2 linked regions of the Candidatus Nitrosotalea okcheonensis genome follow. Each later gene encodes a partner of the first gene's protein in a complex. Links are inferred from orthologs where the notes say so. Each region holds a gene or a part of one and is shown in the gene's direction. Other genes may lie near its edges.

Evidence for each region.
Region 2: rpl7ae (region 1) and BQ3481_RS10710 share a complex: the UniProt entries of both Methanocaldococcus jannaschii proteins name them as parts of the 50S ribosomal subunit. The link is inferred for Candidatus Nitrosotalea okcheonensis from one-to-one orthologs.

The regions. Positions count from the first base shown.
Region 1 is NZ_LT841358.1:1,280,606-1,284,107, reverse strand. The notes cover bases 222-3,140. They hold rpl7ae (50S ribosomal protein L7Ae), read left to right. Parts: upstream 222-1,447; coding sequence 1,448-1,834; downstream 1,835-3,140. Other genes in these bases: infB (translation initiation factor IF-2), read left to right, coding at 2,657-3,140; ndk (nucleoside-diphosphate kinase), read left to right, coding at 2,249-2,650; BQ3481_RS07685 (50S ribosomal protein L24e), read left to right, coding at 2,044-2,247; BQ3481_RS07690 (30S ribosomal protein S28e), read left to right, coding at 1,831-2,037; glmM (phosphoglucosamine mutase), read left to right, coding at 222-1,387. Outside these bases: more of glmM, read left to right, coding at 32-221; more of infB, read left to right, coding at 3,141-3,502. UniProt on the Methanocaldococcus jannaschii protein: Multifunctional RNA-binding protein that recognizes the K-turn motif in ribosomal RNA, the RNA component of RNase P, box H/ACA, box C/D and box C'/D' sRNAs.
Region 2 is NZ_LT841358.1:1,825,291-1,828,479, reverse strand. What follows is about bases 293-3,189. They hold BQ3481_RS10710 (50S ribosomal protein L19e), read left to right. Parts: upstream 293-1,464; coding sequence 1,465-1,914; downstream 1,915-3,189. Other genes in these bases: BQ3481_RS10700 (D-aminoacyl-tRNA deacylase), read right to left, coding at 2,210-2,989; BQ3481_RS10705 (MGMT family protein), read right to left, coding at 1,917-2,213; BQ3481_RS10715 (50S ribosomal protein L32e), read left to right, coding at 1,080-1,481; pckA (phosphoenolpyruvate carboxykinase (ATP)), read right to left, coding at 293-978. Also shown: more of pckA, read right to left, coding at 1-292. UniProt on the Methanocaldococcus jannaschii protein: Binds to the 23S rRNA.

The DNA.
Region 1 (3,502 bases):
ATGACTTTTAAGACAAATTTATCTATTGTTGATGGTGCGTATGGCGAAATTATTTGGAACTAATGGTGTCAGGGGAGTATTTGGAGAAGATCTCACCCTTGATTTTATATCAAAAATTACTCTGTCAATTGCAAGTTTTTTCAAAAAAGGACCAATTTTAGTGGGTTATGATGGACGAGAATCAAGTGTAGTAATATCAAAAATAGTAACTGCAGCACTGAGCTCACTAGGTCTCGATTCTGCAGTATGTGGCCTAGTTCCTACCCCGTGTTTACAATTTGCCACAAAAAAACTTGGATATAATGGAGGAATTATGATAACTGCATCACATAACCCACCAAAGTATAATGGGCTAAAGGTTGTTGCAAAGGACGGCATTGAAATTTCAAGAGAAGATGAGCTCAAAGTAGAAGAATTTTACTTTACGAAAAAATGGACGATCTCAAAGAAGTTTGGCTTGATTAAAAAGGAATCAAATGCTGTACATACATATCTTTCTGGAATTAAAAAACAAGTTAATTCAAGTAAAATTAAATCACAAAATCTCAAGATAGTGCTAGATCTTGGTAATGGAGCTCAGGCAGTAACGGCTCCTATTCTATGTAAGGAATTTGGATGTGAGACAATCCTAATCAATGAAAAAATAGATGGTACTTTTCCAGGCAGAGGATCAGAACCAACACCCCAAAATTTGGACAAACTTTCAAGTATGATAATAAAATCAAAAGCTGATCTTGGTATAGCATTTGATGGAGATGGTGATAGAAGTATTTTTTGCGATGAGACAGGAAAAATTCTCACGGGTGATAGGTCTGCATTACTTTTATCTAAATACATTCTAAAAAAACAACCAAAATCCACGATAGTTACATCTGTTAATTCCACATTTGTAATAGAAAAAATTGCAAAGGACTCGGAATCACAAGTTTTACGAACCAAAGTGGGTAGTGTTGAGGTTTCACGCAAAATGGTGAAAGAAAATGCAATTATTGGTTTTGAAGAAAATGGTGGTTTTATGTATGGTAAACATAATCAGGTCAGAGATGGCTCTATGACTATGGCCATCTTACTTGATCTTCTAGCAAGTAGCAAAAATTCTTTATCAAAAGAAATGGGTATGCTACCTCCATCTTTTACCACGAAAGGAAAAATAGAATGTTCAAAAGATGATTTTAAAAAAATAGTTAAAATTCTAAAAACAGAACCTTACAAAAAAGATCTTATTGATGGAATTAAATTATCATTAGATGACTCTAGTTGGATAATGGTACGGTTGAGTGGTACTGAACCAATAGCCAGAATTTATGCTGAATCGTACTCTCAATCTAAATTAGATGAAATTTTTGCAAAATACTTGCAAAAGGTAAAGACCACACTTGACAGATAACACTTTTAAAACCAATTGAAAAGACAGAAAGAATGGAAATGATCCCAATGGGTGATACATCTGGCTAAGGCTTATTATGTTAAGTTTCAGGTGCCCACTGACTTGGTTAGCCCAATTTATGAGGCCGTAAGAGTCGCACATCAAAGTGGTAAAGTAAAGAAAGGTACCAATGAAGTTACAAAAGCAATCGAAAGAGGAATAAGTAAACTGGTGATTATTGCAGAAGATGTAGAACCACCAGAGGTAGTTGCTCACCTTCCTATACTGTGTGAGGAACACGGAATTCCATATGGTTTTGTTCCAAGTAGACAAGATCTTGGCAAGTCTTTGGGAATTGATGTTACCTCTGCTGCTGCTGCGATACTAGATTCTGGAGATGCTCAACACATTGTAGACCAAATTGTGGCATCGTTATCGCAGATAAAAGGCGGTCAAGCTAGCAAATGAGTACTGAAGTTCCTACCTCTGCCGAAGTTATACAAATAGTGGGAAGGACCGGAATTGCTGGTGAAGTTATTCAGGTTAGAGTAAAGATACTAGATGGTAAAGACAGAGGAAGAATTCTAACAAGAAATGTAAAAGGTTCTGTAAGAATGTCTGACATTCTAATATTGAGAGAAACAGAACGTGAAGCGAGAAAGATAAAGTGATAAAAATTGAGTGTTCTAGTCAAGCCTTGTAGTTTTTGTAATAGACCTGTAGCAAAGGGTTCTGGTACCATGCTTGTAAAAAATGACGGTTCAGTGTTTTGGTTTTGTTCTTCAAAGTGCAAAAAGAACATGCTAGTCCTAAAGCGTGATCCCAGAAGACTCAAGTGGACTAATAAATATGTCAAGGGCGGAATAAAGGTCAAAAAATAAAATGACTGAACAGACGTTATTCATTGTAAAGCCCGACGGTGTAGAAAGAAAACTAGTTGGTGATATTATCTCTAGATTTGAACACAGGGGATTTAATATTTTGAAATTGAAAATGTTTACTTTTACAAAACAAATGGCAGAAGAATTCTATTCAGTACATAACACAAAGCCATTCTTTGGAGAATTGGTTTCTTTTATTACTTCAGGAAGTGTGGTTGCAGCTATTGTAGAAGGAAATAATGCAATTGCAACAACTAGACTAATGATAGGCTCAACCAAATCATTTGATGCTGCACCGGGAACAATACGAGGAGACTTTGGACTGGGCATCTCTGATAATATCATACATGCTTCTGACTCTAAGGAAAGTTTTGAAAAAGAAATAGCTGTGGTATTCAAGTGAAAGTAGTTGCAAATACGACAGCCCATAGTAGCAGTTCTGGGTCACGTAGACTCTGGTAAAACATCTCTGCTAGATAAGATACGAGGTACGGGTGTACAATCAAGGGAAGCTGGAGGTATTACGCAGCATATTGGTGCAAGTTTTCTTCCTACTGAAACATTAAAGAAAGTTTGTGGGCCTCTTTTTGCAAAAATGGGTGGAGGAAATCAAGAAATTCCGGGTTTGCTTGTTATTGATACTCCAGGGCATGAAATATTTACAAATCTTCGAGCAAGGGGCGGTTCTGCTGCAGACATTGCAATTCTAGTTGTAGATGTAAATCGAGGATTTCAACCCCAAACTAACGAAAGTCTAAAAATCTTACAGAGTAGGAAAGTACCGTTTGTAATAGCATTGAATAAGGTGGACATGATTTCTGGATGGAAAAAAAATCCTACAACAAAATTTATTTCACAATCTGTCAAGGAACAGGATCAATTTGTACAGACAGCACTTGATGAGTTGTTGTATAATGTGGTAGGGACATTATCTGTTTTAGGATATAATTCGGAGGCATTTTACAGAGTAAAGGATTTTCTAAAAGAAGTAGCAATAGTTCCAGTCAGTGCCAGAAGTGGAGAAGGAATGCCTGAGTTGCTGGCAGTCTTGGTAGGACTCACACAACAATACATGCAAAAAAAATTGGACCAAACGGAGAAACAGACAAGAGGCATAGTTCTTGAGGTAAAAGAAGAGATTGGTCTAGGAATGACGGCAAACATTGTCTTAATCGATGGTACTTTGAGAAAAGGTGATTTCATTCTAGTTTCCAAGAGAGATTCAGTAATAGTGACAAAACCCAAGGCAATACTT
Region 2 (3,189 bases), 540 kb from region 1 along the record:
TCTAGTATTTTCAGTTAGACTCCCATCATTGAAATCTGGCATCATGGTTTTCTTGTCAATTACAACATTTTCTAGAACTGCACCAGACCTTATCGCATCCCAGATTTGTGGTTCTGCATCTTTGTTTAGATTGATACACTTTGCATAACATCCTCCTTCAAAATTAAAGATGCCTCTATCAGACCATCCGTGTTCATCATCGCCTATCAATTTCCTATTAGAGTCAGCAGATAGTGTAGTTTTTCCAGTACCCGAGAGACCAAAGAACAGAGAAGTGTCCCCGTTCTTTCCTATATTAGCAGAACAGTGCATTGGAAAGACACCTCGTGATGGTAAAATGTAATTCATTACAGAAAACATTGCCTTTTTTATTTCTCCGGCATATGACGTTGCTCCAATCAAGACAATTTTCTTTGTATAATTAAGAAGAATGAATGTATCAGTTTTTGTCCCATCTGCTTCTGGTATTGCTTTGAAATCATTTAGTGCGATAACAGTATACTCTGGTTTGTGAGACTCTAGTTCCGAGGCAGTAGGTCTAATGAAGAGTTGTCTTACAAAGAGGCTTTGCCATGGATGATCAGTTATAATTCTGATGGGTAATCGATGTTCGGGGTCTGCACCTACAAATCCATCAAAGATGAAGATTTCTTTATCTACAACGTATTTTCTCATCTTTTCAAATATTTTATCAAACTTGTCTTCTGGAAACGGGTGATTAATTTTGCCCCAGTCAACGGTATTGTGAGTTTGTTCATCATCTACTATAAAACGGTCATCAGGTGATCTTCCAGTATATTTTCCGGTTTTCACAGCCAATGCGCCGCTGGCAGTCAAAATACCCTCGTTTCTTTCTTCTATTAGATCAATGAGATTTTTGACCTGTAGATTCCTCTGTATCTTGGCAGGTTTTATTCCCATTTGTTCCAATTGTAATACAACGTGACGAGTGATTGTAGGTTCCAAATCCTCTATCATCTAGTAAGACGATTCCCTATGAAAATCCTTATTATCTCTTCGGATCACGTGAGCCCAAGCAAGAAACGTATTTATTGTAAAATTTGGTCAGAGTCGTATACATGCCAATCAATAAAGAAGCTCTTGAACTTAGAAAAAAGGTAGCAGAGCACAGGCCAGATTTTGTTAGACAGGAAAGCTGGAGATATTCAAAACTTGCAGAATCATGGAGAAAGCCAAAAGGCATGGACAACCATCAAAGAAAACAGAAAAAGGGATGGCCAGCTCTAGTACGAGTCGGATATGGAGGGCCAAAGATTGCAAGAGGATTACACCCATCAGGATTTACGGATAATTTAGTTTACAATTTAAAAGACTTGGAAAAGCTCGATCCTAAGAAAGATGGCATCAGATTTGGTCACGGAGTAGGGAAAAAGAAGAGATCAGAGATGATTACAAAAGCAATGGAAAAAAACTTCAAAGTATTCAATGCAAGGGTGTCAGCTAGTGGTAGTAAATCTTAAGTCTAAAAGACAGCTAGTCTCCAGAATTCTTGGAGTAGGAGTAGGTAGAGTAAGATTTGATCCAGAATACTTGGATGACATAACAGATGCAATTACTCGTGACAACATTAGAAGCTTGATAACCGCTGGAACAATTCAGGTAAAGCCAATCATAGGAACTTCAAAAGGAAGAGCACATTTCAAGAAATCCCAGAAACGCAAACGTGGAACTAAACAAGGTTCCAAAAAGGGAAGAAAAGGATCAAGAGTAGGAAAGAAGGAAGTGTATGTCAAGAGAATAAGAGCAATGAGACATCAACTAAAAGTATCAAAATCAAGAAAAGAAATACCAAACGAAAGTTATTGGAAATTGTACAAACAAGTTGGTGGAAATCAAGTAAGAAACTTGGCACATCTTCGTAGCTTGATAGAAGAAGTTCATTCCAAGAAATAAATTTAGAATCTAAAGATTCTGTCCTTGTCAAGAATTTTCCCTTTCTTGATTGTTATTCCTTCTTTAGAAAGCATGTTAGTTTTTACTTTCTCACCCCATGCATAGCCTCCGATTTTACCAGTGGACAGAATCACCCTATGACATGGAACAATAACAGGAAAGGGATTTTTTTTCATCATTTGCCCTATAGATCTTTGCCCGTTTTTTATACCAACTGCCTTTGCAAGTTCAGAGTATGTAGTAACCTTTCCTTTTGGAACTTTCAAAAGTTTTTCATATACTCTGTGTTCAAGTTTCAAATTTTTACCATCTCTAGATTACTTGTACTTATCATCTCAACTATTTTTTGTTTACTCTTTCCAAGTCCGCTCCAATCCACCAGTGCAAATTTAGCTTCATTATTTCGTTCTACAATGTGATCAAAAAGATCTGAATCCATATTGTCAAGACCATGTTTTGGAACAACAGTACCTAATGCAAAATCACCCTCGAGAAGTTCCTTGTTGAATTTTCTTGGATAATGAGTGCCACCAAAACAGATGGCCACATCATGTTTGCTTGGAGATTCTGACATTTCTTTTAAGACAACTTTTGCCACATTTTCACATAGCACAGTATCTGCCCATTCTCTTTCAGTTGTACCTATTTCAATGAACAGTGTTGGCTTGTTCAAGGCAGTAGGTCCATGATGAGTAGCCTCTATTGTTATGTCAAATTTTGAAAAGAGATCTCGTTGTTCCCATAATCGTTTCATGTATGACTTTTGTCTATAAGGATGAGGTATTGCAACTTGTCTTGCAAATCCGCCAAACATGGCATCGCCAAAGTTTCCCGTACTGTGACAAGTCAGTGCAAGATCTCCACTTTCAGCAGCGTGTTTTGATAAAAATACATAACCATCATAAGGATATTTTTCTTCAAGCCAATCGGCAGATATTGCCGGAGTCGGTATTATTACAAGATCAAAATTACTTCCATGAAAAACCCCATCATCGTTTTTGTTCATTTGTTTTGAAAGAAATGTAGCCATGTTAAAACCTGCAGGATCAGATTCGTATGCTACTAGTAGATCCATAAAAAAATAGTCATGGTACTACTTTATTATCGTAGAGGAAAATCTGGTTTTATCATAACATGTGCAAAAGTGTCTGTATTTTAGTTGCTAAAAGTTTGTCTGATTTACTTTATAAAATACCATGAATCAGAATGAAAAAACGTGAGCGAGAATAAACATTACAACATGTTCAAAATGTAGCAATTTGCATCCAAAAGGTT